DNA from 4 places in the Methylobacterium sp. E-012 genome. Region 4 is predicted to be linked to each of the others. Evidence: predicted binding sites of a transcription regulator. Region 4 holds the regulator's gene; each other region holds the start of a gene.
The links. The regulator LexA, encoded in region 4, represses DNA repair genes until DNA is damaged. The targets are predictions, from matches to a motif close to TGTTCNNNNTGTGTTCNG.

Region 1: a site for LexA is predicted at 4,562-4,579, ahead of AC3IF1_RS04600 (LexA family protein). Genes of this name have one in related genera too.
Region 2: a site for LexA is predicted at 3,820-3,837, ahead of AC3IF1_RS07495 (PA0069 family radical SAM protein). Genes of this name have one in related genera too.
Region 3: a site for LexA is predicted at 5,095-5,112, ahead of parE (DNA topoisomerase IV subunit B). Genes of this name have one in related genera too.

Annotation. Positions count from the first base shown of each region.
Region 1 is NZ_JBYQEY010000001.1:989,004-996,715, forward strand. Features, by position in the region: gene AC3IF1_RS04585 (putative bifunctional diguanylate cyclase/phosphodiesterase) at 1-1,033, shown strand, start outside; gene AC3IF1_RS04590 (helix-turn-helix domain-containing protein) at 1,782-2,192, opposite strand; partial or broken gene AC3IF1_RS04595 (Y-family DNA polymerase) at 2,785-4,107, opposite strand; gene AC3IF1_RS04600 (LexA family protein) at 4,112-4,540, opposite strand; gene AC3IF1_RS04605 (cation:proton antiporter) at 4,959-6,788, shown strand; gene AC3IF1_RS04610 (flavin monoamine oxidase family protein) at 6,882-7,712, shown strand, end outside.
Region 2 is NZ_JBYQEY010000001.1:1,580,041-1,587,752, reverse strand. Features, by position in the region: gene AC3IF1_RS07510 (UDP-2,3-diacylglucosamine diphosphatase) at 102-917, shown strand; gene AC3IF1_RS07505 (glycosyltransferase family 4 protein) at 929-1,975, shown strand; gene rnhB (ribonuclease HII) at 2,062-2,667, shown strand; gene AC3IF1_RS07495 (PA0069 family radical SAM protein) at 2,672-3,799, opposite strand; gene AC3IF1_RS07490 (glycosyltransferase family protein) at 3,949-4,479, shown strand; gene AC3IF1_RS07485 (amino acid permease) at 4,615-6,063, shown strand; gene moaB (molybdenum cofactor biosynthesis protein B) at 6,329-6,886, opposite strand; gene AC3IF1_RS07475 (aspartate/glutamate racemase family protein) at 7,670-7,712, shown strand, end outside.
Region 3 is NZ_JBYQEY010000001.1:4,613,130-4,620,841, reverse strand. Features, by position in the region: gene AC3IF1_RS22170 (DEAD/DEAH box helicase) at 1-293, opposite strand, end outside; gene AC3IF1_RS22165 (hypothetical protein) at 491-1,030, opposite strand; gene AC3IF1_RS22160 (outer membrane protein) at 1,240-2,106, shown strand; gene AC3IF1_RS22155 (PRC-barrel domain-containing protein) at 2,293-2,784, shown strand; gene parE (DNA topoisomerase IV subunit B) at 2,934-5,000, opposite strand; gene AC3IF1_RS22145 (hypothetical protein) at 5,339-5,548, shown strand; gene topA (type I DNA topoisomerase) at 5,569-7,712, opposite strand, start outside.
Region 4 is NZ_JBYQEY010000001.1:3,645,516-3,653,227, forward strand. Features, by position in the region: gene gltA (citrate synthase) at 1-91, opposite strand, end outside; gene gltX (glutamate--tRNA ligase) at 327-1,754, opposite strand; gene AC3IF1_RS17695 (ComEC/Rec2 family competence protein) at 1,928-4,189, shown strand; gene lexA (transcriptional repressor LexA) at 4,183-4,917, opposite strand; gene AC3IF1_RS17705 (hypothetical protein) at 5,160-5,627, shown strand; gene AC3IF1_RS17710 (hypothetical protein) at 5,695-5,910, opposite strand; gene AC3IF1_RS17715 (NRAMP family divalent metal transporter) at 5,992-7,233, shown strand; gene fae (formaldehyde-activating enzyme) at 7,296-7,712, shown strand, end outside.

The DNA of each region.
Region 1 (7,712 bases), 2.7 Mb from region 4:
CCTGCTCACGCATCTCGACCTGCCAAGCAACGCCACGCACCTGGCGGAGCAACTGATCGCGGCGGTCAGCCAGCCGGTGACCCTTGAAGGGCGGACGGTTGAGGTGGGCATCAGTATCGGGCTCACACTTGCGCTCAAGAGGGACGTCAGTACCGACGAAATCTTTAAGCGCGCCGACATCGCCCTTTACGAGGCCAAGGCCGCCGGCGGAAACATGTGCAGAGAATTCGAGGCCAATGTCGGCGTCCGCATCGCGCTGCGCAGCCAACTTGCCCTTGACATGGGCGAAGCGATCCGCCGCGGCGAGTTCCGATTGTTCTACCAGCCTGTGGTTGATGCAACGACGGGTGTCGTTCTCAGTTTCGAGGCCTTGATGCGTTGGAGGCATCCAGTGCACGGCGAGATCTCGCCCGGCATCTTCATCCCACTGGCCGAGGAAACCGGATTAATTGTTCTATTGGGGTCTTGGGCACTGCAGGAGGCCTGCCGTGTGGCCGTCGATTGGCCGGATCCGATCCGCGTGGCGGTAAACGTCTCGGTGGTCCAGTTACGGCGTGGCGGACTTGAGGCGGCTGTGCTCTTGGCACTCGCGACCAGTGGGCTGTCGCCTACCCGGCTCAAACTGGAGGTGACGGAAAGTGTCCTTGTGCATGACGCGGACTCGGTGCTCGCTAGCCTGCACGCGTTACGCGCACGTGGTGTGAGGATCGCGCTCGACGATTTTGGCACCGGCTATTCGTCGCTAGGCTACCTGCGGATCTTCCCATTTGACGAAATTAAGCTCGACCGCACGTTCGTTAACGACATCGCCCGCGCGGACTCGGCCGCGATCGTGCGGGCTGTGGTCGGCATAGGCGAGCGGTTGGGTATGGGCATCGTTGCCGAGGGCGTCGAGACTGCTGAGCAGCTCAGCCTGGTTCGGCGGGAAGGCTGCGCGCAGATCCAGGGATTTCTGATCAGCCAGCCTCTGCCCGCTCATGAGGCCGCTCTTTATTTGGCTGCGTCTCCAATTCTGTGTGATGGCCCGGGGTGATTGGAGTCGATTTCTGTCCCTAGCGTCGGCGGCGCGTGGATCTCGTCTGCGACGCCCCTCCAACCGGGGCACCGATTAAGCGCACGATCGGAGACGCCCTGCCGAGGCTGAGAAATCGCTGAACCAGCTGGTGCTGCCACCCGCGGCGGATTACCGACATTCCGGGTCGCCATGGTTCGTGAGCAGCGTTGCGGCTACGGCCCGGGACGCTTCGGCCGCCGGGACCTTGCCTCATCGGCGCGGGAAGGCCTCGGCCCTCTACCGGCCGGCGCAGGGTTGGGCGACCGCGTCGGGCTCTAGGCCGTCGTCGCGCGTCTCCGCCTCCCGGACACGGTAACACGGCACATGATAGACGCGCGGGTGGCGATCGCGCCGATGGCCCGCGCCACGCTCTGGCCCGATCGCCGCCACCGAGGCGACCTGCCGGGCCTTGACACTTGATCCGGCGCTCAAGGACGAACGCCTGAGAGACGTAGCCCGAACCAGCCTGGCGCCCGTGCGCCGGCATCCTTCAAGTCTTGGCCACGCGCGACGTGCATCGTCTCGGCCAGCCAACACCGCGGCCGTTCGGCGTTCATCAGGTGTGTGCCGCCCTGCGTGGGACTATGCCGGCGCCCAAATGGGCATTGACCGGCCGGTGGCCCGCCTCCAGGCCGAGGGGATCCGATCGTGTTCGATCCCTTGGACTCTCCTGCCGAGCCCGGCCAGGTCTCAGGGGGCGGTCTGAGCGTTACGTCGCGAAAAGTGGTCAGGCCGCGTCGGATTCCGGTCGCAGGCGCACAGCTGCCTTCACGATCGACAGGACGCTGTCGCGGGTTGCGTCGTCCGGGATTCCCGTGAACGCCATCACAAGTTCCATGACCTTCGCATCGTCTAAGAACGTCGCGGCTTCAGCCCCGGCCGATCCTGGCCGACCGGCGAAGAAGGTCTCGACCGGAACCTTCAAAACATCGGCGATCGCCTGAAGCCGCCCGACACCGACGCGGTTGCGACCCTTTTCGTACTTCTGCACTTGCTGGAAGCTGACGCCGAGGGCGTTCCCAAGTGCCGTTTGGCTTAAGCCCTGTGCCGCCCGGAGCGCTGCGATGCGGCTGCCGATCGTGCGATCAGCATCGGTTGCCATTTTCGGACATTTGTTAAAAATCACGAGGGCGGTCATTCGAAGGCGACTTTCGGAAAAGTACGACCAGGGTTGGCCGCGGCGTCGATCGCCCCAACTCCATAACGCACGATTGAGTTTCGGAAAGACATGCAATTCAGGCGTGCGTCAATCGTCTGGCTGGGTCGCAGGGACTGAAAATTCGACAGCCACGCAGTCTGCATCATCGGCCCGCGCCGGCCAGAGACGACATGGTGAACCGATCATACCGGGAGCCAGGACACCCCGCCGAATGTCCAGGGCGTCATAGCCCGCAAGGCAGAGTGGGACCCATCACGCGGATACCATCAGGGCCAGCAGTCAACATGCACGACTGCATCGACAGGCCGGACACAAGACTGCACCCAACCAACGCGACAGAACCTTAATTTGCGACTTGCAATGCGGAGCCTTCTACACAAGGCCTTCCGGCAGACAGTGAAGATTCGAAGTCAGTTTTTAAATGTCAATAGGCGTCGAAGCCTCGCCCCTCCCGGAATTGAGTTCAATGCGTTGAGATAGGTGCTGAATTTTACTTCGAGGTGGGGTCACGGTCGGCGCCGATAGTGACCCCATCTCTATCTCTATTTTTGCATTTTGGAGAAATAATTAGCTAAGTTTTTGCCGGGGTCATGCCTCTAAGCCGATTCACAGCCTTTGCCGCCGCGATGACCGGCAACTCCTTAACCCGGGTCGTGTACCGGGGCGAGCGCATGTCAAACTTGGTTGACCATTCTCGTTTGGAGGCGAACCCGGCGCTGCCCGGGACGACCGCGCCCCGCCCGAAGCGGCGATTGCAGGCATCGAGGGCGCTCATCAGCGCCGCCCCGTGTTCCCGGTCAAGTTGCCCCAACCCCGGGAAGGCCCGTTGCGAGGCAGCAAGGGGCACGAGGTCGGTGGTGACGACTCCGGCCTTGGAATAGCGGTACCCATTCCTCCAAGTCTTCCGGACGCCGTGGAGGCACGCTTTCACCAGGACGAGGGTGTCGTTCGACGCCTCCGGCAGGGTCACCACCGACGAGACCGACCGCTGCGGTCGGTCTCGGTCGTGCTCCGAGGTATGGAAGAACACCGTCACGTGGTTGGTACCAAGTCCCCCCGCCCGCAGCTTTTCGCCCAGTCTGGCGGCGTGTGCGGCGACCACCTGCTCCATGGTGCCGAGGTCCTCAACGCGGTCGGAGAAACTCCGGGTCACCGCGCATCCCTTCCGGGTCGGGGCGACTTCCTCCAGGTCGAGGCAGGCCATGCCTCGCAGTTCCTGCACCAGCCGCTCGCCCACCACCGTCATGGCTTTGCGCGCCGCCCGGGTGTCGAGGTCGCGCACGTCGGCGACGCTTTCGCAGCCCAGGGCCTCCAGCTTGCGGGCGTTGGCAGGCCCGACGCCCCAGATGTCCTCGGGCGGGATGCGGGCCATCCAATGGTCGTACTGGACCGGGTCGGTGAGGTCGCAAACCCCGCCGAGTTCGGGCACCTTCTTGGCGACGTGGTTGGCGAGCTTGGCCAGCGTCTTGGTGGCACCGATGCCGACGCAAGTGGGGATGCCCGTCCAGGCCCGCACCGTCTCGCGCATGTCCCGGCACAGGGTCACGCGGTCGGCCTCGCGCACGTCCGAGAGGTCCAAAAAGCTCTCGTCGATGGAGTAGATCTCGATGCGGGGAGAGAAGCTCCGGTAGACCGTGTTCACCCGGGCCGACATGTCGCCGTAGAGGGCGTAGTTCGAGGAGTAGACCCTCACCCCCTGCGACCGGCACATGTCGCGGATCTTGAAGAACGGCTCGCCCATCCGGATGCCGAGCGCCTTGGCCTCGGGCGTCCGGGCGATGGCGCAACCGTCGTTGTTGGACAGCACGATCACAGGCACCCGGACCAGGCGGGCGTCGAACACCCGCTCGCACGAGCAGTAGAACGAGTTCCCATCCGAGAGGGCGTAGGCCCGGGGCTCATTCCGCTCGGCGCCTCGGGTTGATCGACCCCGACACCACGCCCCAGACCTCGACCACCGCGTCGGATGACAGGCGGAACTCGGGAAAGCGCGGGTTGGCGAAGTGCAGGGTCACGCGCGGACCCTTCCGGCGCCAGACCTTGAACGAGCGCTCGCCGTCGACGTCGACCACCACCACGTCGCCGTTGCGCGGGGTCAGCGAGCGGTCAACCACCGCGAGGTCGCCGTCGTGCAGGCGGGCCAGCAGCATGCTGTCGCCGGCCACCCGCACCAGGAAGGTCGCGGGCCGGTTCGCAATCAGCAGCTGCTGCAGGTCGATCTCCTCCTCGACGAAGTCGTCGGCCGGGCTGGGGAAGCCCGCCCGGACGGCGCGGGCAAGCATAGGAATGGGGGTCGGCAACCCGACGACGATGTCCAGCACCAGCATGCGCTCGCTCCACGAATTCAACAGAACAAAAGTGGAACGCGTTGGGGCGGTTCCGCCAAGCGGTTGAGCTCACGGCGTAGCGAGGCTGTGGACACGTGTGGATAACGCGCAAAAGACATTGACGTTGGCGCCACAAGTCGAGCGACCATCGGGCCTCGCTGCTCAAACCCAGTGCTGGTCAAGGGTCGGCTTCCTGTCACTGGCGACCCGTGCAGACACCGTCGACGCGTACCAGGGGGGATGCGTCCACGGCCGCACTGCGTGAGCGGGAACTGTCGCGGGGCCGCGCGATTGGCCTCGGAGCGTAAGGTGAGGCTCCGCCTGTCAGAGGCGGAGCGGCGCGACCATCCCCACCCATCATTTGGTCCCGATTCGACTGCCAGGGGGTAGGTCCGGTCGCTGGTCCGGAGCGTCCTGCATGGAAAACGGTGTGGCGACGGCGGTCCTTTGCGTCGTCGGTGGTGGCATCGCAGCACAGGTTCTCGCATCCCGGCTGCGCATTCCTGCCATCGTCCTCCTGCTCGCACTCGGCTTCATGGTCGGGCCCGTACTGGGCCTGATGCATCCGACGCACGATTTCGGACCGAACCTCCGGCCCTTGATCGGCTTGGCGGTCGCCATCGTGGTGTTCGAGGGCGGCCTCGCGCTCGACTTCCGCGAGTTGCGGGCTTCCGGCGAGGGGGTGCTACGGCTCACCGCCTTCGCCCTGCCCATCAACTTCGTCCTGGGCACGCTCGCAGCCCACCTGATCGGGGGCATGCTGTGGGGACCGGCGTCGGTGTTCGGTGCCATCCTGGTCGTCACGGGACCGACCGTGATCCTGCCGCTCCTGCGCCACGCCCGGCTGGAGCGACGCTCGGCCGCCTTCCTGAAGTGGGAGGCCATCGTCAACGACCCCGTCGGGGCCATCCTGACCGCGGTCGTCATCGAGATCCTGGTGGGCGTGCCCCACAGGTCCGGGGAGGATGCGGCCACCGCGCTCATGCTTCACCTCGCGGAGGGCGTGCTGGTGGCGGGCGCCCTCGGCGTCGGCTCGGCGTTCCTCATCGCCTGGGCGTTCCGGCGCGACCTCATCCCCGAGATGCTGAGGACGCCGGCGCTGCTTGCGCTCGCGCTTATCGCCTACGTCGTGCCGAACCTTCTGATGAACGAGGCCGGGCTTATCGGTTCGACCGTGTTCGGCATCGCGCTAGCGAACCGGCACGTGCCGGGTCTCGCGGAGCTTCGTCGGTTCAAGGAAAGCCTCGTCGTCCTCCTGGTGTCCTGCCTCTTCGTCGTGCTGACCGCCGACCTAGACCTCGCGGTCCTCGGCAAGCTGTCGGCGCCCATCCTTGGGTTGACGGCCGCGATCCTGTTCGTGGTTCGCCCGGCGGCAATCTGGTTGGCCACGCTGCGCAGCGACCTAACCCGGCGGGAGCGCCTGTTCGTCGGCTGGATCGGACCTCGCGGCATCGTCGCGGCCGCCGTCGCCGGCCTGGCCGGCCCCCGCCTCAGCGCGGCGGGGTATGCCGGCGGCGACCTGATCCAGCCCACCGTGTTCGCGGTCATCGTCGCGACCGTGCTCGCCCACGGCTTCTCCCTGGCGCCGCTTGCCCGCCGGCTTGGCCTATCGACCGCCGCCGATACCCAGCGGCTCGCCGTAGTCGGTGCATCCCCATGGGCGAGCGACATGGTGATCGCGCTTCACCGGGCGGGCGTGCCGGTCGTGATCATCGACATCTACCCCGGCGCCATGCTTGCCGCGCGGGAGGCGGGCGTGCCGACGCTTCAGGCCGAACTCCTGTCCCGATCCGCCGAGGAAGGGATGGCCGACCATCCCCCAGACCACTTGCTCGCCGCGACCAGGGACGAGCTCTACAACGCCCTCGTCTGCACGAGGCTGGCTCCGGAGATCGGTCGCGAGCGTGTTTACCAACTGGCGCCTTCGGAGAACCACATGCTGCACGCCGACACCGGCGTCAGCCGGGATGCCCGCGGGAAGGTGTTCGGTGCCGCGGACGCCAGCTTCGACGCGCTCGCTGGGCGGCACGAGGCCGGTTGGCGGTTCGTCGTGACCCGCCCGGATACCCTCGGGCAGCCGGACGACATTCCCCTGCTGGCCATCAAGATCGACGGGAGCCTCGAATTCGCCTCCGCCGATCACGAGGCGAACGACGCTGCCGAGGACGACCGATTGCTGGTCCTGCAGGCGCCGGGCATGGCAATGGTCGACGCTGATGATGACCGGCTCGTTCAGGTGCCGGCCTGAGCGGAGGCGTCCGGCGGGATCGAACAGTCACGGCCGCGGCGCCGCAGCCGCACGAATCTTGGAAGTCGTGTCAGCCCTCCTCAGCTTTGGCCCATGGGTAACGCGTTCGACGTCATCATCGTAGGGGGAGGCGCCGCCGGCATCGGCGCCGCGCGGCGGCTCGCGTCACAAGGCTCATCGGCCTTGTTGCTGGAGGCGTCGTCGCGTCTCGGAGGCCGTGCCCACACGCAGGATCTCGGAGGCTACCCGCTCGACCTCGGTTGCGAGTGGCTCCACTCCGGCGACCGCAACACCTGGGTCGGTATCGCCGAGGCATCGGGCTTCCCGGTCGACCGGGGCGAGCCGCCATGGGCGAAGGCGCACCCGGGCATCGCCGAGGACGAGGAGACCCAGGAGGCGGCGCAGAGGGCGTACGGCGACTGGGAGGAGCGGCTCCGCACGGTCGCAGCGGGCAGCGACAGGGCCAGCGACGCCCTGGAGCCCAGCGGCCCCTGGAACGCCTACGTGCGGGCCATCGCCGGCTTCATGAGCGGCGTCGCACCCGAGGCGATCTCAGCCACGGATTACCTTGCCTACGACGATGCCTCGACGGGCCGGAACTGGCACCTGCCGCTCGGCTACGGCACGCTGGTCGCCGCCAGCCTGCCGCCCTCGACGACGCTGCGGCTCGCCACGCCCGCCGAGCGGATCGACCTGACGGCCGACGGCGTCGCCGTCACCACCCGCGCCGGCGCCGTCCGCGCTGGGGCCGCCATCCTTACGGTCTCGACCGCGGTCCTGGCCGGGGACGCGATCCGCCTTCCCGCCGGTACCGAACCCTGGCGCGACGCGGCCGCCGACCTGCCGCTTGGCCGAAACGAGAAAATTTTCCTGGAGATCGGGCGCGGGGCCGCGTTCGAGCCGGACACGCACGCCTACGGCAAC
Region 2 (7,712 bases), 2.1 Mb from region 4:
TGCACCAGAACGCCCGGGGCGCCCAGCCCGGCGCGTCATCAAACTGAGACGTGATCCCGGTCAGGATTCCGGCATCGTTCAGCCCCCGGGAGAGGATTGCCGTGGCCGAGGTTGAGGAGATGCCGGTCCGGGTCCGGACTCTGTTCCTGTCCGATCTGCATCTCGGCACGCGCGGCTGCCAAGCCGGGCTGCTGCTGTCGTTCCTGAAGGATTACGACGCCGACACGATCTACCTCGTGGGCGATATCGTGGACGGCTGGCAGCTGCGTTCCGGCTGGTACTGGCCTCAGGAACATAACGACGTCGTGCAGAAGCTCCTGCGCAAGGTCCGCAAGGGCACGCGCATCGTCTACCTGCCGGGCAACCACGACGAGTTCCTGCGCGACTATGTCGGCACGAATTTCGGCGGGATCGAGCTCGCGGAGACGGCGATCCACGAGGCGGCCGACGGGAAGCGCTACCTCGTGATCCACGGCGACCAGTTCGACATGGTGGTCCGCCACTCGCCCTGGCTCGCCCATCTCGGGGACGGGGCCTACACGCTGGCCCTGACCCTCAACACGCTGATCAACCGGGTGCGGCGCCGCCTCGGCCTGTCCTACTGGTCGCTCTCGGCCTGGGCGAAGCTGCGGGTGAAGAACGCGGTGAGCTTCATCGGCCGGTTCGAGACGATCCTGGCCGAGGAGGCGCGGCGGCAGGGGGCCGACGGGGTGATCTGCGGCCATATCCACCATGCGGCCGACCGGCCGATCGGAGACCTGCGCTACCTCAACACCGGCGACTGGGTGGAATCCTGCACCGGGCTGGTGGAGCATTACGACGGCCGCATCGAGGTGCTGCACTATCCGAGCCTGCTGCGCGCGCGTGAGGCGGAGACCGTGCCGCAGGCGGTTCCCGGCCGGCGCGCGGTGGCGTGAGGGCGCCCACCGTGAAGCTCCTGATCGCCAGCGACGCCTGGCATCCGCAGGTCAACGGCGTGGTGCGCTCCCTGGAGCAGATGGTGCGCCGCGCCCCCGAGCACGGGTTCGCGACGGCGTTGCTGTCGGCGGCGGATTTCCCCTCGCTGCCCCTGCCCGGCTATCCCGAGATCCGCCTCGCCCATGCCGGGCGGGAGCGGGTGGCGGCGCACTGGCGGGGGGAGCAGCCGACCCATGTCCACATCGCCACCGAGGGCCCCGTGGGCTACGCGGTGCGGCGGCATTGCCTGGCCAACGGTCTGCCCTTCACCACGAGCTACCACACGCGCTTTCCGGAATACCTCGCCGCCCGTCTGCCCGTCCCGGAGGCGTGGTCCTACGCCTATCTGCGCTGGTTTCATGGGGCCGCCCGCGGCACGATGGTCAGCACCGCCTCACTCCAGGGCGAATTGGCCGACCGGGGCTTCACCCGGCTGATGCGCTGGACCCGCGGCGTCGATACCGAGCGGTTCCGCCCCGCCGCCCCCGGCGCGACGCCGCCGGCCGAACTCGCCGGCCTGGAGCGGCCGCTGTTCCTGTATGTCGGCCGGCTGGCGGTGGAGAAGAACATCGCGGCCTTCCTGAATCTCGACCTGCCCGGCACCAAGATCGTGGTCGGGGACGGGCCGGACCGGGGACGGCTCCAGGGGCTGGCGCCCGGCGCGCGGTTCCTGGGCACCCGCACCGGCGCCGCGCTCTCGGCCGTCTACGCGGCCTGCGACGTGTTCGTGTTCCCGAGCCTGACCGACACGTTCGGGATCGTGCTCCTGGAGGCCCTGGCCTGCGGCCTGCCGGTGGCGGCCTTCCCGGTACCGGGCCCGAACGACGTGATCGGCGGCACCCGGGTGGGGGTCCTGGACCAAGACCTGGGGGCCGCCGCGCACGCCGCCCTCGACCTGTCCCGGGCCGAGTGTCGGGCCGAGGCCCTGCGCCGGGGCTGGGACGTGAGCGCGGCCCAGTTCTTCGGCAATATCATCGAGGCCCATGGCGGCGAGCGGCGGACCCGGGACGCGGCCTGACGGGTGACGGCGCCCGCGCGCAATGGCAGGAGGGGGCCATGCCCCCCATCGATACGCCCCCCGTCAGCAGGCCGACCGCCCGGGGCATGCCCCGCGCCCCGGCGCGGCCGTTCGATCCGTTGCATGCCGCCGCCTATCCCGCGGTGATCGGCTGCGACGAGGTCGGGCGCGGGGCGCTGTGCGGCCCCGTCGTGGTGGCCGCGGTCTGGTTCGATCCGGCGGCGCTCCCGCCGGCGCTGCTCGCAGCCCTCGACGACAGCAAGCGCCTGCCCGAGCCCGAGCGGGACCGGCTGGCGCCGCTGATCCGCGCCCAGGCCCGCGTCGCCGTCGCCGCGGGGTCCCGGGCGCTGATCGACCGCATCAACATCCGCGCCGCGACCCTCGACGCCATGGCGCGCGCGGTCGCCCGCCTCGGGATCCCGGCGCCGGTCCTGGTCGATGGACGGGACGCGCTGCCCGACTGGCCCGGCCGGGCGGTCGTGGGCGGTGACCGGCTGGTGCCGCAGATCGCCGCCGCCTCGATCGTCGCCAAGGTTTTTCGCGATGCGCTGATGCGGCGCCTGGCCGCGCGCCATCCCGGCTACGGCTGGGAGCGCAACGTCGGCTACGGCACCGCCGTCCACCGGGCCGGCCTGACCACCCTCGGCCGGAGCCCGCACCACCGGCTCAGCTTCACCCGGGGCTTCGGATGACGCCTCAGAACAGCGCCAGCTGCGCCCCCGGCTTGCGGAACGCCGCCCGGTTCAGCGGCATCCGCCCGAAGGCGAAGCCGAGCCGGGTGCCGGCGAGCCGGACCCGCGCGCCGAGCATCTCGGCATAGGCCCCCTCCCCGCGGAAGCGGTGCCCGAAGCGGGGATCGTTCTCGCGGCCGCCCCGGACCTGACGCAGCAGCGCGAAGGCGCGGTCCTTCCGCTCCGGGTAATGCTCGACGAACCAGTCGGCCATCAGGTCGGCGACTTCGCCCGGGAGCCGCAGCAGGGCATGGCCGATGCGGCTCGCGCCGTGCGCCCGGGCGCGGGCGAGGATCGCCTCGATCTCGTGATCGGTCAGGCCCGGGATGATCGGCGAGACATTGACCATCACGGGCACCCCCGCGGCGCTCAGGCGCGCCATCGCGGCGAGCCGCTTGTCGGGCCGGGGGGCCCGGGGATCGAGGCGGCGGGCGAGGGCCGGATCCAGGGTCGGCAGCGAGAGTGCGACCAGGACGAGATCCTGCGCGGCCATCTCGGCCAGGAGGTCGAGGTCGCGCAGCACGAGGTCGGATTTGGTGGTGATGGCGACGGGATGGCGCGCGTCCCGGAGGACCTCCAGCACCGCCCGGGTGATGCGGTGATCCCGCTCCACCGGCTGATAGGGATCGGTGGCCGTGCCGAGGGCGATCGTGTCCGGACGATACCCCGGCGCCGCGAGTTCCCGGACGAGGAGCCGGGCGGCCTCCGGCTTGGCGAAGATCCGCGACTCGAAATCGAGCCCCGGCGACAGGCCGAGATAGGCATGGGTCGGGCGGGCGTAGCAGTAGATGCAGCCGTGCTCGCAGCCGCGATACGGGTTGATCGACCGGTCGAACGGGATGTCGGGCGATGTGTTGCGGGCGATGATCCGGGCCGAGCGTTCGGGCGTGACCTCCGTGCGCAGGGGCGCCGGATCGTCGGCCTCCCAGGCCGCCGCCCCATCCGCCTCTCGGAACGCCTCGCGCCGGGCCGCCTCGAAGCGGCTGGCGGGATTGGCCGTCGCCCCGCGTCCGCGCCGCCGGCCCTCCGGCGGCGTGCTGGCGTCGAGTCGCCGGTCGGGGCCGAACTTGGACGCGTCCGCTGGTGCCGCCATGATGAACCCCCTGTTTCACGTGAAACATACCGTGAACACCGAGCGTTTCAGCGCCTGTTTTTAAGGCAAACGTGGCTTGTGCGCGTCTCTCGGTCGCGTCGGTACTTCGAGGCGGCGGGTCAACGGTTTACGGCAGCGCAAAATCGGTTATGCGCGCGCTGATGCTCTCCGCGGTGACCTATCTGGCCAACCCGTCCGATCCGGACGCGATCGATCGCCTTGCCGACACGCTCAGCGTCCTGGTGGCCGGCGTGGCCGGCGGCCTGGTCGGCGACGCCGTGATCGTGGCGGGGCAGGCGAGCGACGCGGTGGCGGCCGTCGCCGAGGCGACCGGCGCGACCCTGATCCTCCACCCGGCCGGCAGCCCCTACACGGCGGGCGCCGCCGCGGCCCGCCGGGACTGGATTCTGTGCCTGGAGGCCGGGGACGTCCCGGCCGAGGGCTGGATCCGCACCCTCGACCGTTTCGTCGGCACCGCCCGGCCGGAGATCGGTCTCGGTCGCCTGCACCGCCCGGCCGCCGGCTGGCGCGGCCGCCTCGTCGGCCGGTTCGAGACCCTGGCCGGTGCCCGGCAGGCCAGGGCCGGCGACGTGGTCCGGCGCGAGGCGCTGCGGAACGGCCCGGTCTTCGCGAAGCGGCTCAAGGTCCGCCCGCTGATCGCGCGTATCGACCGGGCCTGATCGCCTTTATACGACATTCGCTTTGTCCTTTAGCGTCGAATGTCCGTGAAACGCCTGGCGCGATGGCAGAAAACTTGCTGAACTGATGGATCTGGCGGGAGGCCTGCCCGGCTGCGCCGTGAAGGGGATGCTGCGATGGATGCGTCGGGCCTGATGGGGCGGAAATCCGTCGATTCCATTATCGAGAGCGGCGAAGGCGAACAGCAGCTCTCGAAGACGCTGGGCGCCCTCTCGATCACCGCCATGGGCATCGGGGCGATCATCGGCGCCGGCATCTTCGTCCTGACCGGCACCGCCGCGGCGCATTATGCCGGGCCGGGGATCATGCTGTCCTTCGTGCTCGGCGGCATCGCCTGCACCTTCGTCGGCCTGTGCTACTCCGAGATGGCGGCGCTGATCCCGGTCGCCGGGTCGAGCTACACCTACACCTACGCGACGCTGGGGGAGTTCTTCGCCTGGCTGATCGGCTGGGACCTGATCCTGGAATACGCCATGGGTGCCGCCACGGTGGCGGTGGGCTGGTCGGGCTACGTCACCAGCATCCTGAAGGACGCGGGCCTCGTGATCCCGCCCCAACTCGCCCACGCGCCGGGCACCGCGATCGAGGGTGGCGGCACCGCCCTGTTCAACCTGCCGGCCGTGGTGATCGTGGCGCTGATCACGCTCCTGCTGATGCGCGGCACGAAGGAATCGGCCCGCCTCAACAACATCATGGTGGCGGTGAAGCTCACCGTGGTGGTGGCCTTCATCGCGCTGGGCTGGGGCCATGTCGACACGGCGCATTGGAGCCCGCTGATCCCGCCGAACGAGGGGTCCTTCGGGCAGTTCGGCTACAGCGGCATCCTGCGCGGGGCGGGCGTGGTGTTCTTCGCCTTCATCGGCTTCGACGCGGTCTCCACCGCCGCCCAGGAGGCGAAGAAGCCCCAGAAGGACATGCCCATCGGCATCCTGGGCTCGCTCGCGATCTGCACGATCCTGTACGTGCTGGTGGCCGCCGTGCTCACCGGCCTCGTGCCCTATAAGGACCTGAACGTCCCCGACCCGATCGCCAAGGGCGTCGACGCGATCGGCATCGGCTGGTTCTCGATCCTGATCAAGCTCGGGGCGCTCACCGGCCTGACCACGGTGATCCTGGTGCTGCTCTACGGCCAGAGCCGGATCTTCTTCACCATGGCCCAGGACGGCCTGCTGCCGAAGACCTTCTCGCACGTCCACCCGACCTACCAGACGCCCTACCGCAGCCAGGCGCTCATCGGGGTCGCGGTCGCCCTGGTGGCGGCTCTGGTGCCGATCGACATCCTGGGCGAGATGGTGAGCATCGGCACGCTGGCCGCCTTCATCCTGGTCTGCGGCTCGGTGATCTACCTGCGGCGGACCGACCGGGCCATGAAGCGCCCGTTCCGGGTCCCCGCCGTGCCGGTGGTGCCGATCCTGGGCATCCTGTTCTGCCTGTTGCTGATGATCGGGCTGCCGCTCGACACGTGGCTGCGGCTGGTGATCTGGATGGCCATCGGGCTCGTCGTCTACTTCTTCTACGGCCGCAAGCACTCGGTCCTGCGCCGCAAGGAGGGGAATGCCGCGTAGGCGCCGCCCGGGACCGAAGGTCGGTCGGACGGCTCCCGATCGCGGACGCATCGGTTCGCGAAGCAGGACGCGGATTCCCCCCTGCGGGGGCTCGCGGATCTATGCATCGCGTTCGGCAGCAGGCTTTTGAGACGCCGGGCTATCTCCCCACCCCGCAAGGGCTACGGACGGCACAGGTTTTGACCGTCGCCGTAATCACGCCCTAGGCGCAGAAGGCGATGTGTGAAGCCGTTGGCCGCCGCGGGGGAAGCGGAGGCGCAACGCCTCACACCGAAAGACTCGCCCCCCGCCGCAGGTGCTCGTCGAGCCGCGGCATGATCTCCACGAAATTGCAGGGCCGGTGCCGGTAGTCGAGCTGCTGGGCCAGGATCCCGTCCCAGGCGTCCCGGCAGGCGCCCGGCGAGCCCGGCAGCACGAACACGTAGGTCGCCCGCGCGACCCCCGCGGTGGCGCGGGACTGCAGGGTCGAGGTGCCGATCTTGTCGTAGGAGATCCGGTGGAACACCGCCGAGAAACCGTCCATGCGCTTCTCGAACAGCGGCTCCAGCGCCTCCGGGGTGACGTCGCGGCCGGTGAAGCCGGTGCCGCCGGTGGTGATCACCACGTCGACCCCCGGGTCGCGCAGCCATGCCTCCACCTGCCCGCGGATCGCCGGGATCTCGTCCGGCACGATGGCCCGGCCCGCGAGCCGGTGGCCGGCCTCCGTGAGCCGCTGGACCAGCGTGTCGCCGGAGCGGTCGTCCTCCGGGCGGCGCGTGTCCGACACGGTGAGTACCGTGATCGCCAGGGGGATGAAGCGGCGTGTGTCGGTCTGATCGGCCATCGTGAGGACTCTCCGGGACGCGGTCCGATATGGGCCGCAGGCCCCCCGTTGTCGCCCCCCTGACCTGCCGCCTCGGATTCGGATCCGTCGATGCGGGCGGCTCCGGGATGGGCACCGGCATCCCGAACCAGGCGCATGGCAACGCCGGGATATTATTTTCGGACTGAAACTATTTTTTCAGTATCGACCACGATCATGCGATCACAAAAATGTGATACTATGAATTGATCAAGAAAGACTCGTCGAACATCGTGCTCGAATCATACAAGACCGCGCCGGGACTGCATCGGGCGCGCGCACCGTGTTCAATGGTCATGCCAACGCGATCAACACAGTGACGGAGTTATATTGAATCCTGAGACACAAACAGAAATGAAGGGTTTGAAATTCCTTGGCGCGCAGCCATCATGCGCATGCCGCAGCGTCTCCGTGCGCTGCGGATCGCCACCGACAGAGCCGATCGGCCGTCGTTCGCGCGTCGATACCGGAGCCGAGACCGCCTCCCGGCTTTTCAACACCGACACGACCGAGGTTCTGCGCGCGAATCGAGGCCGGATCGCCGTCCCGCTCTTGGAGCTGTCGAGCTAGGGGCGACAGCATTCCAAGCGCGGGCCTCGGTCTCATTCGCGTCCGACACCGCTTCCGCAACCCGCACGTCACGCTTCGCCCGGGACCCGACACGCACCGGTCGTCGATGCACCGCACATGTACCCGCGCATCCGAGCGGATTTCGCTTCGGACGCCAGACCATTCGACATGACGCCGAACAGGGGGGAGCGCACGATGACCGTCACCGTGAGGAGGTTGGGCGTCCTAGGCGGGCTCA
Region 3 (7,712 bases), 970 kb from region 4:
TTGGTGCCGTAGCGGTCGAAGTTCTCGACCACCTGGGCGGCCAGTTCGCGGGTCGGTTCCAGGATCAGCGTGCGGGGCATCCGGGCGCGGGCGCGACCGTTCTCCAGCAGGGTCAGCATCGGCAGCGTGAAGGCCGCAGTCTTGCCGGTCCCGGTCTGGGCGATACCCAGGACATCGCGGCGGGCGAGAACGTGCGGGATGGCCTCGGCCTGGATCGGCGTCGGCTCGGTGTAGCCCGCCGTCGCGACGGCGTTCAGGACTTTCTCGCTCAGTCCCAGGTCGGAAAAAGGCATCTGCGTTCAGGAACCGTTGCGCGCCCGGCCAGCGCGATGGACACCGTCGCGGCAACGGCTGGGAAGGATCGCGCGGAGCGCTGGTACGCTCCCGGGGCCGCGGGGCGCATGCTGACCGTCAGTTAGGGGCTTGGCGCGGCTTGTCAATCTCGCAATGCGCGGCGACGCGCCGCGACGCACAGGCGAGCAGGGCCCGATCAGGGCCTGAGCCGGTCGGAGACGGGCCGGCGGCGGGGATCGCGCCGCGCGGCCCGTGCGGCCCCCGCGCCATCCGGGATGGCGCCGGTCGTCTCCGGGTCGGGCGGGACCGGGGCCGCCGTGGCGAAGATCCGGCCGGGAGGATCGGCCAGCTTGTTCCACCGGGCCAGCTGAGAGGCGCCGGCGACCGCCAGGAGACCGACGACAGCCGATACGCGCAGCGACCAGCCGAAGAGCGTTCCCCGGCGAACCGGATTCCTCCGGTCCAGGTCGACGGCCGCACCGGCGGGCCGCCGCCTGCCGAAGGCTTTCGAAGCCCGGTCAGGGGCGGATGTGCATGGGCGGCTCGCTCCGCCGAACGCGCGCCAGGCCTTCGGCCGCGCATCGTCGGGCACCATGGTTAACCACAGCTTTACGACGGGCGACGGTGAACGAGCAGACGGGGCGGACCTCATCCGCGCGGCGCGGCGCGAGATCGCCGTCACTTGACCAATATCGAGCGTGAATCCTCTGATTTTATCGCCATAAACAATCTCCATAAAGACTATTCACACCGATTTATAATAAATATAAGCTCCCGATTGGCGGTAACTTGATGACAGCTCACCGGATGTCGGCCACTAGGCTTCATGTTTTGTTGACGCTCTGCGGCTAGTCTGAGAACGCTTGTTGCGGGAAAGCGACAGATCTTGGGACCGGGAACGCCTAGAAGGCTGTCGGCTCCAGCTAACCCAGGACCTTTGGAATCATGAAGAAGCTTCTCCTTGCGTCGACTGTGCTGGTCGGCGTCTCCGCCGCGGCCTCGGCGGCCGATCTGCCGCGCCGCGCAGCGCCGCCGCCGGCTTTCACGCCGGTGCCGGTCTTCACCTGGACGGGGTTCTACTTCGGTGTGAACGCCGGCTACGGCTTCGATGCCAACAGCCGCAAGACCACCAATTACTTCCTGCCCTACGGTTCGGTGGTGAACTCGGCCGACACCAACGCGGTGGTCAGCGTCAACAACCGCAACAACAACGACGGCTTCACCGGCGGCGGGCAGATCGGCTACAACTATCAGTTCACGCCGGGCTCGGGCATCGTGGTCGGCTTCGAGGCTGACGCGCAGTACGTCGACTTCGCCCGCCGCGCCAACGGCACGCTGAACTACACCGGCTTCGGCGATCCGGGCGTCGCCTTCTCGCGGCCGCGCGCCTACGTCGCCACCAGCGGCAACGGCCTCGACTACTTCGGCACCGCCCGCGGCCGTCTCGGCTACGCCTTCGACCGCACCCTGATCTACGGCACCGGCGGCTTCGCCTATGCCTCGGGCCAGGACGATCAGAACTTCGCGGGCAACCGGTTCCGCGACAGCTTCCGCACCGGCTACGCGGTCGGCGGCGGCGTCGAGTACGCCCTGCCCACCGATTCGTTCCTGAACTTCTTCAAGTCCTCGGCCGTGACGCTGAAGGTCGAAGGTCTGTACGTGAGCCTCGATCGTCAGAAGAACGCCGCCTCGGGCATCTTCTACAATTACCTGCTGCCCCCGAACGGCACCGCTTACCTCAACGGTGCCGCGGCCAAGACCGAGTTCGCGGTCGTTCGCGCCGGTGTGAACTACAAGTTCGGCTCGTACTGAGATCGAATGTCGGAGACGGGCATCCCGGCTCCCTGAACGGGGTCCGGCCGAAAGGCCGGGCCCCGTTTCGCGTTCCGAGCCCGATGCCGCTCGGGCGGGTGCGACATGCCGGGCCGGAACCGGGCCGGCATCGGGCGATTGAGCCCCCGGCGCCCCAGCCGGATAGGGCGCGCGGAACGATCGTCGATGCGAAGCCGAATCCTTGTCCTGTCGCTGACAGCCCTCTGCCTTGCGGTGCCGCAGGCCCGCGCTCAGGACGCCTCCGTGATCGGCCGGGGTACGGTGCTACCCGGGACGGGGCCGGGCACTGCGACCGACGGTGCCGGAGCCGGACGCCTGATGGAGGCCGCCAGCGCCGAGGATGCCGCCAAGCGTCAGGGACTCAAGCCAGTCGCCTTCCTGGCCTCCAAGATGATCGGCGTCGAGGTGCGCAACGCCGCCGGCGACAGCGTCGGCAAGATTGACGACCTCCTGATTGCCGACGGCGGTACGCTCAAGGCGGTGGTGATGGATGTCGGCGGCTTCCTCGGGCTGGGGAGCAAGCGCATCGCGGTGGAGCCCAGCGCCCTGGTGCTGCGGCCCGGCGGCAGCCGCTTCTCGGCGGTTCTCAACATGAGCAAGGACACCATCTCGGCGGCCCAACCCTTCGATCCGGCGAAGGCGATCGCCGCGCATTAGCGCTGAGCCCGGGCTCTGCTCGCCCGCAAGACGCACGCTTCGGAAAGTTCGCGATCTTAAGTCGGACCACCGCGACGCGCCGCCTCCGTGTCATCGGCGTGCGGCGCAGCCCGGCATCCTGAAACGCCGCGGCTGCGCGAGACCGTTCCTCAGATGTCGAGATCGGCCCCCTCGGCGAAGGCGGCGCGCTCGCTGATGAAGGCGAAGCGGGCTTCGGGCTTGTTGCCCATCAGGCGCTCGACCGTGTCGCCCGTCGACTCCCGAGCCTCGTCGAGGATCGCGACGCGCAGGAGCGTGCGCTTCTTCGGGTCCATGGTGGTCTCCTTGAGCTGGGCCGGCATCATCTCGCCCAGGCCCTTGAAGCGCCCGATCTCGACCTTGCCGCCCTTGAACACTGTCTTGGTGATCCGCTCCCGGTCGGCATCGTCCCTTGCATAGGCCACCTTCGAGCCCTGCTGGAGCCGGTAGAGCGGCGGGATCGCCAGATACAGGTGGCCGCGGTCAATGAGTTTGGGCATCTGCCGGTAGAAGAAGGTGATCAGAAGCGAGGCGATGTGGGCGCCGTCGACGTCGGCGTCCGTCATGATGATCACCTTGTCGTAGCGCAGGTCGGTCTCGCGGAAGGCCGATCCGGTCCCGCAGCCGAGCGCCAGGGTCAGGTCCGAGATCAGCTGGTTGGCGCCGAGCTTGTCCCGGGAGGCCGAGGCGACGTTCAGGATCTTGCCGCGCAGCGGCAGGATCGCCTGGGTGGCCCGGTCGCGGGCCTGCTTGGCCGAGCCGCCGGCGGAATCGCCCTCGACGATGAAGATCTCGGAACCCGCGGTGCCGGCGGCCGAGCAATCCGCCAGCTTGCCGGGCAGCCGCAGCTTGCGGGTCGCGCTCTTGCGGGCGACCTCCTTCTCCTGGCGGCGGCGCAGACGCTCCTCGGCCCGGTCGATCACCCAGTCGAGGAGCTTGTTGGCCTGGGCCGGGGAGGCGGCCAGCCAATGGTCGAAGGCGTCGCGCACCGCCGTCTCGACGATGCGCTGCGCCTCGACGGTGGCGAGCTTGTCCTTGGTCTGGCCCTGGAACTCGGGCTCGCGGATGAACACCGACAGCATCGACGCGCAGGTCGCCATCACGTCGTCGGTGGTGACCGCCATCATGCGCTTGGCCTGGTTCACGCGCTCGGCGTGCTCGCGTAAGGCCCGCAGCAGAGCGACCCGCAGGCCGGCCTCGTGGGTGCCGCCCTCGGGCGTCGGGATGGTGTTGCAGTAGGAATGCGAGAACCCGTCCTCGGCGACCATCCAGGCCACCGCCCATTCCAGGGAGCCGTGCGAGCCCGGTTTGGTGATCTTGCCGGAGAACATCGCGTCGGTGACGAGGTCCTTGCCGTCGATGTCCCGGGCCAGATAGTCGCGCAACCCGTCGGGGAAGCGGTGCACGGCCTCGGCCGGCACGCCCTCCAGCCCTTCGAGCAGGGCGGGGGCGCAGCGCCAGCGGATCTCGACGCCGCCGAACAAGTAGGCCTTGGAGCGCGCCATTTTGAACAGGCGGCGCGGATCGAACTTCAGCGAGCCGAAGATCTGGGCGTCGGGATGGAATCGGACCCGCGTGCCGCGGCGGTTCTGCACCCGGCCGACCAGCTCCAGCGCGCCCTGCGCGTGGCCGCGCGAGAAGGTCTGGCGGTAGAGGGTCTGATTGCGGGCGACCTCGACCTCCAGGAGATCCGACAGGGCGTTGACCACCGAGATGCCAACGCCGTGCAGACCGCCGGAGGTCTCGTAGACCTTCGAGTCGAATTTTCCGCCCGCGTGCAGCGTGGTCATGATGACCTCGAGCGCCGACTTGCCGGGGAATTTCGGGTGCGGGTCCACCGGGATGCCGCGGCCATTGTCGGTGACCACCAGGATCCCGGATTCCTCCAGCTCCACCTCGATGAAACTGGCATGGCCAGCCACCGCCTCATCCATGGAATTGTCGATCACCTCGGCGAAGAGGTGGTGCAGCGCCCGCTCGTCGGTGCCACCGATATACATGCCGGGCCGGCGCCGGACCGGCTCCAGCCCCTCCAGCACCTCGATGTCGGAGGCGGTGTAGCCGGCCTCGGGCTCGGCCGCCGCGATGGCCGGCACCGAGGCCGAGGCGGCCAGGCGCCGTCGCGGCTCGGGCAACCGGGCGGCGGGGGTGGCCGCCTTCCCACCCGGCCCCAACAGGTCGCGCGCCGGGTCGCTCACGCGCGGCCTCCGCGGGCGCGGCACATCGGCCGGCTCGATCTCACGCGGACTGTTATGCGGTCGTGGAGCATGCGCCTTCATCCCCGCACGATAGCGGAACAAAACAGAAACATCAAAGCCGTCCGCCCCGGGGCGACGCGGCGTCACCATCGCATGCTGCGGCGCCGCGAGCGAGGGGTAGAGGGGCAACGGCGCTTCCGAACAAGCCGCCGGCCGTCATCGCGACGTTGCACAATGATGGGTTAAGGTTTTCCCGTGACGCGCACGATCAATCTCAGCAGATCGCCACCGGAACGGTTCGAAATGGTCGACGTTATTGGCGGAGACAGAACTTGACCGTGGTCAGGGAGCCGCAGTCGATGACCAATGCCGCGATCGAGGCCCGCCGCCTCACCCTGATCCGTTTCGAGCACGCGGCCGGCGCCGCCTTCGGGTGCGAGGACGAGGCGGCCGGGGTACAACCCGCCCGGGCCTTCGTGACCGCCACGACCCTCGCGCTGGCCACTCTGGCGACCGCGGTGGTGGCCACCCTCAGCTACCTCGTCTGACCTGAGCCGAACCCGCCGGCTCAGGCGGTCCCCGACTTCTTCGCGGGCGCCTTCTTGGCCGCCGGGCGCTTCGCGGCTGCACTCTTCGCCGTCCCAGCGGCCGCCGCCGGTTTCTTGGCGGCGGTTTTCTTCGCCGCCGTCTTGTCGCCGCCCGTCGCCCGTGCGGACGTCTTCCGCGCCGATCCGCGCTTGACCGGCTTGCCACCCCCCGCGGCACGCTTGGCATTCACCAAAGCGATCGCCTCGTCCAAGGTCAGGGCCTCGGCCGCCATCGTCTTCGGAAGCGTGGCGTTCACCTCGCCGTCCGTGACGTAGGGGCCGTACTTGCCGGCCTTGACCACGAGGTCGCGCCCGCTGGCCGCGTCCTGGCCGAGGGGACGACCCGGATCGGCAGCCGGGCGGCCACGGCCGCCGCCCTGCTCCTTGGCGACGATCAGGTCGATGGCGCGGTTACCGCCGATCTCCAGCACGTCGTCGTCCTTGCCGAGATTGGCGTAGGTCTTCCCGTGCTGCACGTAGGGCCCGAACCGGCCGAGATTGGCCAGGATCGGCTCACCGGTCTCGGGGTGGCGCGCCACCTCCCGGGGGAGGGCGAGCAGGGCCAGGGCCTTGTCGAGGCCGACCTCGGACGGCGAAAGCCCCTTGGGCAGCGACGAGCGCTTCGGCTTGGCCGCGTCCTTCTCGGTGGAAGCCTCGCCCAGCTGCACGAACGGGCCGAACCGCCCGTCGCGGAGCGTCACCGGCAGGCCGGTCGCGGGATCGCTGCCCAGCACCCGGACGCCCGGCTGGCCACCCTCGGCGGACGAACCGTCGCCGTCGCCATCGACACCCGAGGCCGAGAGCTGGCGGGTGTACTTGCACTCCGGATAGTTCGAGCAGCCGATGAAGGCGCCGAACTTGCCGAGCTTCAGGGAGAGCTGGCCGGCGCCGCAGGTCGGGCAGGTGCGCGGGTTCGAGCCGTCGCCCTTGTCGGGGAAGATATGCGGGCCGAGGAGGCCGTTCAGCGCCTCCAGCACGTCGGTGACGCGCAGCTCCTTGGTCTCGCCGATCGCCGCGGAGAAATCGCGCCAGAAGTCGCGCAGCACCGCCCGCCAGTCGATTTCGGCGTTGGAAACCCGGTCGAGCTGCGCCTCCAGATCGGCGGTGAAGTCGTACTCGACGTAGCGCCGGAAGAAGCTCTCCAGGAAGCCGGTGACGAGCCGCCCCTTGTCCTCCGGCTGGAGCCGTTTCTTCTCGATCTTGACGTACTCGCGGTCCCGGAGCGTCTGCAGCACCGCCGCGTAGGTCGAGGGCCGGCCGATCCCGAGTTCCTCCATGCGCTTCACGAGGCTCGCCTCTGAGTAGCGCGGCGGCGGCTCGGTGAAATGCTGGGTCGAGGCGATGCGCTCGCGGGTCAGCGGGTCGCCGGCCTTCATGGGCGGCAGGCGGCGGCTCTCCTCGTCCTCCTCGTCGTCCTTGCCCTCCTGATAGAGGGCCAGGAAGCCGTCGAACTTCACCACCTGGCCGGTGGCGCGCAGGTCGATCTGACGGGGGCCGACCTTCGCCGTGACGTCCACGGTGGTGCGCTCCAGCTCGGCCGATTCCATCTGGCTCGCCATGGTGCGCGTCCAGATCAGCTCGTAGAGCTTGGCCTGCTCGGACTCGAGGTGGCGCGCGACCATCTTGGGCAGGCGGCCCATATCGGTCGGCCGCACGGCCTCGTGAGCCTCCTGGGCGTTCTTGGCCTTGACGCTGTACTTGCGCGGCACGTCCGGCACGTAGCGGTCGCCGAACTCCTTGGCGACGACCCGGCGGGTGTCCTGGATCGCCTCCGGCGCCATGTCGACGCCGTCGGTCCGCATGTAGGTGATGATGCCGACCGTCTCGCCGCCGACATCCACCCCCTCGTAGAGGCGTTGGGCGACCCGCATGGTCTGGGCCGGCGCCATCCCGAGTTTCCGCGATGCTTCCTGCTGGAGAGTGGAGGTGGTGAAGGGCGGCTGGGGGTGGCGCTTGGCGGGCTTGGCCTCGACGCTGGCCACCTGGAAGGTCGCGAGTTCGAGGTCGCGCTTGAACGCCGCGGCCTCCTCGCCCGTCCCGACATCGAGGCGCTGGATGCGCTTGCCGTCCGCCCCCACGAGGCGGGCCTCGAAGGTCCCGCCCGCCGCGGTCGTCAGGGTGGCGA
Region 4 (7,712 bases):
CGATATCGATGACGTCCGGCCCGATCGTCCCGGATTTCACCGGCAGCTCGATCGACTTGCCGTCCACGGTGATGGTGCTGGGTGCGCTCATGGATCGTGGACCCTTCTGTGGCGACGTGGCGGATGCCGGCCTCGGGCTGCCCGAGCCGGTCCCGGGGGCCTGAGCACCGCGCCGTATGCTGCGGGTGCTCACTGTCATGGGTTACCCAAACGGCACTGCAGCAGCAACGGGGTCGGTGACAACCGGACCCCGACGCCAAGCGAATTTGACCAAGCGAAATCCGGGCCGAAGGCCGCAGGTCCCATCCCGCACGCCGCGGAGACCCTCAGCCCTGCGGCGCTTGATCGCCGAGGCGGGCCAGGGTCTCGTCCCGGCCGAGCACCGCCATGACGTCGAACAGGGGCGGGGAGGTGGTCCGCCCCGTGAGCGCCGCCCGCAGGGGCTGGGCCACCTGCCCGAGCTTGCAGCCGGCCGTCTCGGCGTAGTGGCGCACGGCGCCCTCGGTCGAGGCCGCGCTCCAGTCGGGCACCGCTTCGAGCATCGGGCGCACCCCGGCGAGGCGGGCGCGGCCCTGGTCGGAGAGGAGGGCGCGGGCCTTGTCGTCCAGCGTCAGGGGGCGCTGCGCGGTGAGATAATAGGCGCTGTCGAGGAGTTCGATCAGGGTTTTGGCCCGCTCCTTCAGGCCCGGCATGGCCTGGGTGAGCTTGTCCTTCAGCTCTGGCCGCAGGGGCGCCGCGAGGCCGCGCTCGGGCCCGACATTCGGCAGGATCGTCTCGATCGCCGCCACGAGGTCGGCATCGGCGCTGGAGCGGATGTAGAGCCCGTTGAGGTTGGCGAGCTTGGCGAAGTCGAACCGCGCCGCCGAGCGCCCCACCGACCCCAGATCGAAGGCCGAGACCATCTCGTCGGTGGAGAACACCTCCTGGTCGCCGTGGCTCCAGCCGAGCCGCACGAGGTAGTTGCGCAGGGCCGCCGGCAGGTAGCCGAGGTCGCGATAGGCCTCGACGCCGAGCGCCCCGTGGCGCTTCGACAGCTTCGCCCCGTCGGCCCCGTGGATCAGCGGGATATGGGCCATCTTCGGGATCGCCCAGCCCAGGGCCGAGAAGATCTGGCTCTGGCGCGCCGCGTTGGTGAGGTGGTCGTCGCCGCGGATGATCTGGGTGACGCTCATGTCGTGGTCGTCGACCACCACGGCGAGCATGTAGGTGGGCGTGCCGTCCGAGCGCAGAAGCACGAGGTCGTCCAGATCCTTGTTGGCCCAGGTCACCCGGCCCTGGACGGCGTCCTCCACCACGGTCTCGCCCTCCAGGGGCGCCCGCAGGCGGATCACCGGCTTGACCCCGGCGGGGGCCTCGGCCGGGTCGCGGTCGCGCCAGCGCCCGTCGTAGCGGGGCGCACGACCCTCGGCCCGGGCGGTCTCGCGCATCTGCGTGAGTTCCTCGGCGGTGGCGTAGCAATGATAGGCGCGGCCCGCGGCCAGCAGCTCCTCGGCCACCGCCCGGTGGCGCTCGGCCCGGGCGAACTGGAAGATCACGTCCCCGTCCCAATCGAGGCCGAGCCAGGTGAGGCCGTCGAGGATCGCGTCGATCGCGCCCTTGGTGGAGCGCTCCCGGTCGGTATCCTCGATGCGCAGCAGCATCCGGCCGCCCGTGTGGCGGGCATAGAGCCAGTTGAACAAAGCCGTGCGGGCCCCGCCAATATGCAGGTAGCCGGTGGGCGAGGGGGCGAAGCGCGTGACGACGGCTGAGGACATCGGTCCGGTGTGTTCGGGGGCGGGTCGGGAGGGGGCGCAAGGCGCGGCGCGGGGCTCGACACGGCGCCCTAGCACGAAGCGCCGGCTGTAGCACGGGCCGCCGGATGGGTTAAGAATCGGGCCGGGAATCGCTGGGCCGGCGTCGACAGATCGCGCGGATCGGGGCGGCGGCAATGCGGCGGATCGGCGCGAGGCTGGCGGGGGGCGTGCTGACGCGGGCCACCCCGCGCGCGGCGGCGCTCCCGGCGCTGCGCGACTGGGCCGCCGCGGGCCTCGCCCGGGAGGCCGAGCAGCGCCGCCTGTTCCCCTGGCTGGCGGTGGCCTTCGGCGCCGGGATCCTGGTCTATTTCGCGGCGGCGGACGGCGAGCCGGTCCTGGCCGCCCCGCTGATCGGGGCCGCCCTCGCCCTGGCGCCGGTGCCGGTCCTGGGCGCGCGGCCGGCGGCCCTGGCCCTGGCCCTGGCGGCGGCGGCCGCGTTCCTGGGCTTCGCGGCGGCGACCTGGCGGGTCGCGCAGGTCGACGCGCCGATCCTAGCCCGGACCACCATCGGGCCGCTCACCGGCATGGTCGAGGCGCTGGACGAGCGCGAGGTCGGCGCCCGGCTGGTGATCCGGGTGGAGAGTTTTGCCGGGCTCGCGCCGGAGCTGCGGCCGGCCCGGGTGCGGGTCTCGTTCCGCAAGACGCCGATCCCGCGGCCCGGGGAGTCCATCGCGGCGACCGCCCGGTTGCTGCCACCCCCGGAGGCGGCCCGGCCGGGGGGCTACGACTTCGCCCGGGACGCCTATTTCCAGGGCATCGGCGCGGTGGGCTCCCTGGTCGGCGCGGTCACGGTCCGGGCACCCGCGGAGCCGCCGCCCCTGCGCCTGCGCCTCGCCGCCCTGCTGGACGAGGCCCGCAACGCGCTGACCCGCCGGATCGCGGGGGCCGAGGGCGGCCAGGCGGGGGCGGTGGCGGCCGCCCTGGTGACGGGCAAGCGCGGGCTGATCGGCCCGGCCACCAACGATGCGCTGCGCGCCGCCGGCATCTACCACGTGGTCTCGATCTCGGGTCTCCACATGGTGCTGGCCGCCGGCGTCGTCTTCTGGCTGGTCCGGGCCGCCCTCGCCCTGGTCCCCCATTGCGCGCTGTTCTGGCCGATCAAGAAGATCGCGGCCGGCTTCGCCATGGTGGGGGTGAGCGCCTACTGCGCCTTCTCGGGCTGGGACATCGCCGCCGAGCGCTCGCTGATCATGACCCTGATCATGCTGGGCGCGATCCTCGCCGACCGGCCGGCCCTGTCGATGCGCAACCTCGCGCTGGCCGCCCTGATCGCCCTGGCGCGGGAGCCGGAGGGCCTGCTCGGCCCCAGCTTCCAGATGTCGTTCGGGGCGGTGGCCGGGCTGATCGCCTGCGCGCGGCTGATCGACGGGCGCCTCTTCGTCCGGCCCGGGGCGGGGCGGATCGGCCGGCTCGTCGGCACCGGGCTGTCGGCGGTCACCGGCACCCTGGCGACGACCCTGGTGGCGCAGGTCGCCACCGCGCCCTTCGCCACCTACCATTTCCAGACGGTCCAGCCGTTCGGCCTCGTCGGCAACGCACTGACCCTGCCGCTGGTCTCGCTGGTGGTGATGCCGTCCGCGGTCATCGGGATCCTGGCCTATCCCTTCGCCCTCGACCGGCCGGTCTGGTGGCTGATGGGGCAGGCGGTCGGCGGCATGCTGGCGATCTCCGCGTGGATCGCCGGGTTCGAGCGGGCGACCGTGGTGCTGCCGGCCTTCGGCACCGGCGCCCTGGCCGCGATGACGGCGGGCCTGCTGCTGGCGACGCTCCCGGCCTCGCGGCTGCGCTGGCTCGCCGTGCCGCCCCTCCTGCTCGGGCTCGGCCTCGCGGCCCTTCCGGACCGGCAGGACCTCTACGTCGACCGGCAGGGCTGGGGCGCGGCGGTGCGGGGGCCGGACGGCCGCCTGGCCGCCCTCGGCAGCCCCTCCGGCTTCGTGCTGGAACAATGGCTGAAGGCGGATGGCGACGGGCGCCGGCCCGACCGGGCGGCCGGAGCGGGGCCCGGCGGCCGCTGCGACCGGCTCGGCTGTACGGCGCTTCTGCCGGACGGACGGGCGGTGGCCCTGATCCGGGACCGGCGCGCCTTCCCCGAGGATTGCGCCCGGGCCGCCGTGGTGATCACGAGTCTCACGGCGCCGCCGACCTGCACGGGGCCGCTGGTGATCGACCGCCGGGTCCTGGCGGCGCACGGCGCCGTCGCCCTGCGCGTCGACGGGGGCGGGTTCACGATGCGCGCGGCCCGCGGCGACGGACGGTCGCTGCCCTGGCGTCCGCGGGCGGCACCGCCGGCCGGCTCCGAGCCGGGGGCGGATCTCCCCGCCGAGGGAACCGGCGGCATGGCCTCATCCGAAGTGCCGCAAGCCCCGGCCGACGCCCCGGCGGAACCGCTTCAGTAGCGGCGCACGAGGCTGACGAGCCGGCCCTGGATCTGGACCCGGTCGGGACCGAGCACACGGGTCTCGTAGGCCGGGTTGGCGGCCTCGAGGGCGATCGAGGAGCCGCGGCGCCGCAGGCGCTTGAGCGTCGCCTCCTCGTCGTCGATCAGCGCCACGATGATGTCGCCGGTATTGGCGGTGTCCTGCTTGCGGATCACCACGAGGTCGCCGTCGAGGATTCCGGCCTCGACCATCGAATCGCCGCGCACCTCCAGGGCGTAGTGCTCGCCCCCGGCCAGGAAGTCCGGGGAGAGGGTGATGGCGTGGCTCTGGTTCTGGATCGCCGAGACCGGCGTACCCGCCGCGATCCGGCCCATCACGGGGATCGAGATGGACCGGCCGCCGTCGTCGATCATCCGGGTCGCCGCCGGCTGGGACGGCTGGGACGGCTGCCTGGACTTGCCACCCTCGACCACGCTCGGGGTGAAGCGGCGCGGCTCGGGGGCGGGGGCCGGGGTCGGCGACCGGTGCAGGCTCTCGGGGATGCGGATCACCTCGATGGCGCGCGCCCGGTTCGGGAGGCGGCGCAGGAAACCGCGCTCCTCCAGGGCCGTGATCAGCCGGTGGATGCCCGATTTCGACTTCAGGTCGAGGGCGTCTTTCATCTCGTCGAAGGACGGGGGAACGCCGCATTCCTGCATGCGGCTCTGGATGAACCGCAGAAGGTCCAGCTGCTTGCGCGTGAGCATCGAAGGGGGCCTCGCGGCTTGGCGGACCGCCCCAGGGCGGCCGCTGAAACAAATCGCGAACACGTTAAACGTTCCGCAAGTGTTCCGCAAGCGTAATACGGCCACGCTCGTGTCCCGGCGGCAGAGGCGGAGCACAAACGCATTGACGGCACAAGCGGAGCCGTTTCAATGCACCCGGGCGCCCCGCCGGACAAGACCGGCGGCTCCGGCGGCGGGTCGGTATCGGGCTGGGAATGATGAGGATGCGACAGCTCGCGGCGCCAGGGTCCATCCGTTTCGCCCTGGGCGTCGCCCTCCTGGGCTCGGCGCTCGCCGGCTGCACCACCGGCTTCTCGTACATCTCGCGGAACTACGTGGCGCTCACCCCCCAGGTGGTGACGATCGGCTGCAAGGAGCCCTACGAGGTCTACGACAACCGGCAGCTGCGCCGGATGCTGATCGTCTCGAACGCCCTGCGCGAATATGCCGGTTGCAACCTGAGCGAGGTCCGGATCGATCCCGAGCCGGAGGCGACCCGAGTCAAGCGCTTCCGCACCGCCGCCCGCGCCTATCTCGACGAGACCGTGCGGGAGGAGTGCCGGGTCACCGGCGAGACCGTGTTCGATCCGCTGAAGACCGAGTTCGCCTATGCCTGCGACGCGCCGGTCGAGAGGCGGGGCACGGTGGTGCCGCGCCTGCCCGGCCGCAATCCGGGGCCCGCCCAGCGCTGATCCGCCGGGCCGGAGGGGTCCGGCGTCCCTGACCCGCCGGCCGGGACACCGGTGCCGGGGGGATGCGTCAGGCATCCGGCTTCGGGAAGGTGCGCTCGGTGGCGTCGCCGGCCGCCGCCAGCAGGGCGCGCGCGAAGGCCCGGGCCTCGGCCCGGTCCAGCACGATCGCGGCGGTGACCGGCCCGCCCCCGAGATCCGACAGGGCGAGTTCCAGCCGCACCCCCTCGGGCACGGCGCTCGCCTGCAGGCTCCAGCCCGGCCCCCGTTCCGCGCTCTCCGCCATCGCTCAACCCTCCCGGTGCGCCCCGGGAAAACGCCGCAGGCTCCCGCCGGAACTGCCCCGGCCCGGGACTGTTCCCGAGCCGTGCCAAGCGCTTCCCTGCCCCGCCTCGCGGCGTTCCTCAAGACTGCGGGCCCCGGACTCGTGGTGATGCTCGCCGACACCGATGTCGGAAGCCTCATCACGGCGGCCCAGAGCGGCGCCCGCTGGGGCTACTCGCTGCTGCTCCTGCAGATCCTGCTGGTGCCGATCCTCTACGTCGTCCAGGAGCTGACGGTGCGGCTCGGGACCGCCACCGGCCGCGGCCACGGCGAGCTGATCCGGGCGCATTACGGGCCGGTCTGGGCCTGGATTTCCTTTGGCGGCCTCGTGGTCGCCGGGATCGGCGCCATCGTCACGGAATTCTCCGGCATCGCCGGCATCGGCGACCTGTTCGGGGTGCCGCGGCTCGTGAGCCTCGGCCTGCCGGCCGCCCTGCTACTCGGCCTCGTGTTCACCGGGAGCTACCGGCGGGTCGAGAGGGTGGCGATCGCGGTCGGCCTGTTCGAGCTGGTCTTCATCGGGCTCGCCGTGGCGGCGCGGCCGGATCCGGGGGCGATCGTGGCATCCTTCGCCCACATGCCGCTCGGCGACGGCCAGTACCGGGTCCTGATCGCCGCCAATATCGGCGCGGTGATCATGCCGTGGATGATCTTCTACCAGCAATCGGCGATCGTCGACAAAGGCCTCGGCTGGGACCACGCACGGCGCTCGCGGCTCGACACGCTCCTGGGCGCGGTGATCTCGCAATGCGTGATGGGCGCGATCCTGATCGCGGCGGCCGCCACGATCGGCAGGGCCGGGCAGGGCACGAAGGACGGTCTGCAGACCGTGGGCGACCTCGCGGGGGCCTTCACGCCGGCCCTCGGGCCCTGGCTCGGGCAGGTGGTGTTCGGGGTCGGGATCATCGCGGCGGCCTTCGTGGCGCTGAACGTCGTGGCCCTGGCCCTCGCCTGGGGTTTTGGCGATGTGACGGGCAAGCCGCATTCCCTGGAGCAATCGCCCCGGGAGGCGCCGGCCTTCTACGGCGCCTTCGCGCTGGTGGTGGCGGCCGGCGCGGTGTCCGTGCAGCTCGTGCCGAATCTCGTGGCGCTCAACATCGCGGTCGAGGTGATGAACGCCCTGCTCCTTCCGCTCGCGCTCGGCCTCCTGATCCTGCTCGCCACCCGGGCCCTGCCGGAGGGGAAGCGCGTGGACGGCGCCTACAAGTGGGTGGTCTACGCCGTCTCGGGCCTCACGATCGCCTTCGCGATGGTCGGGGTGCTCGACGGGATCGGCCTGCTCTGACCCGATTGACGCGGGCGGCGCGATGATGTCTCCCGCGGGCTCCGATCAGGTGGAGTCGAGACATGCAAGAGATCTGGTTCCGTACGGGCGAGGCCACGGTGCTGGCGGCCGAGGGCCAGTACACCGACGCCATGCCGGAGGTGCTGATCGGTTCCGTGCGCGGGCCGGTGGGCCAGGCCTTCGCGTCGATGATGGGGCAGGTCCAGGGCCACACCCGGATGTTCGTGGTCCGCGACCTCAACCAGCTGGTGCGCCCGGCCACGATGATGACCACCAAGGTCACGATCCACACGGCCGAGTATGCCGAGCTCCTCGGCGGCGTGGTCCAAGCGGCCACCGGCGACGCGATCGTGGACTGCATCATCGAGGGCATCCTGCCCAAGGACGGCCTCGACGAGCTGTGCATGATCATCATGATCTGGCTCGATCAGCGCTGCGCCGAGGACGACAACCTCGACCAGAAGGACCTCTACAGGACC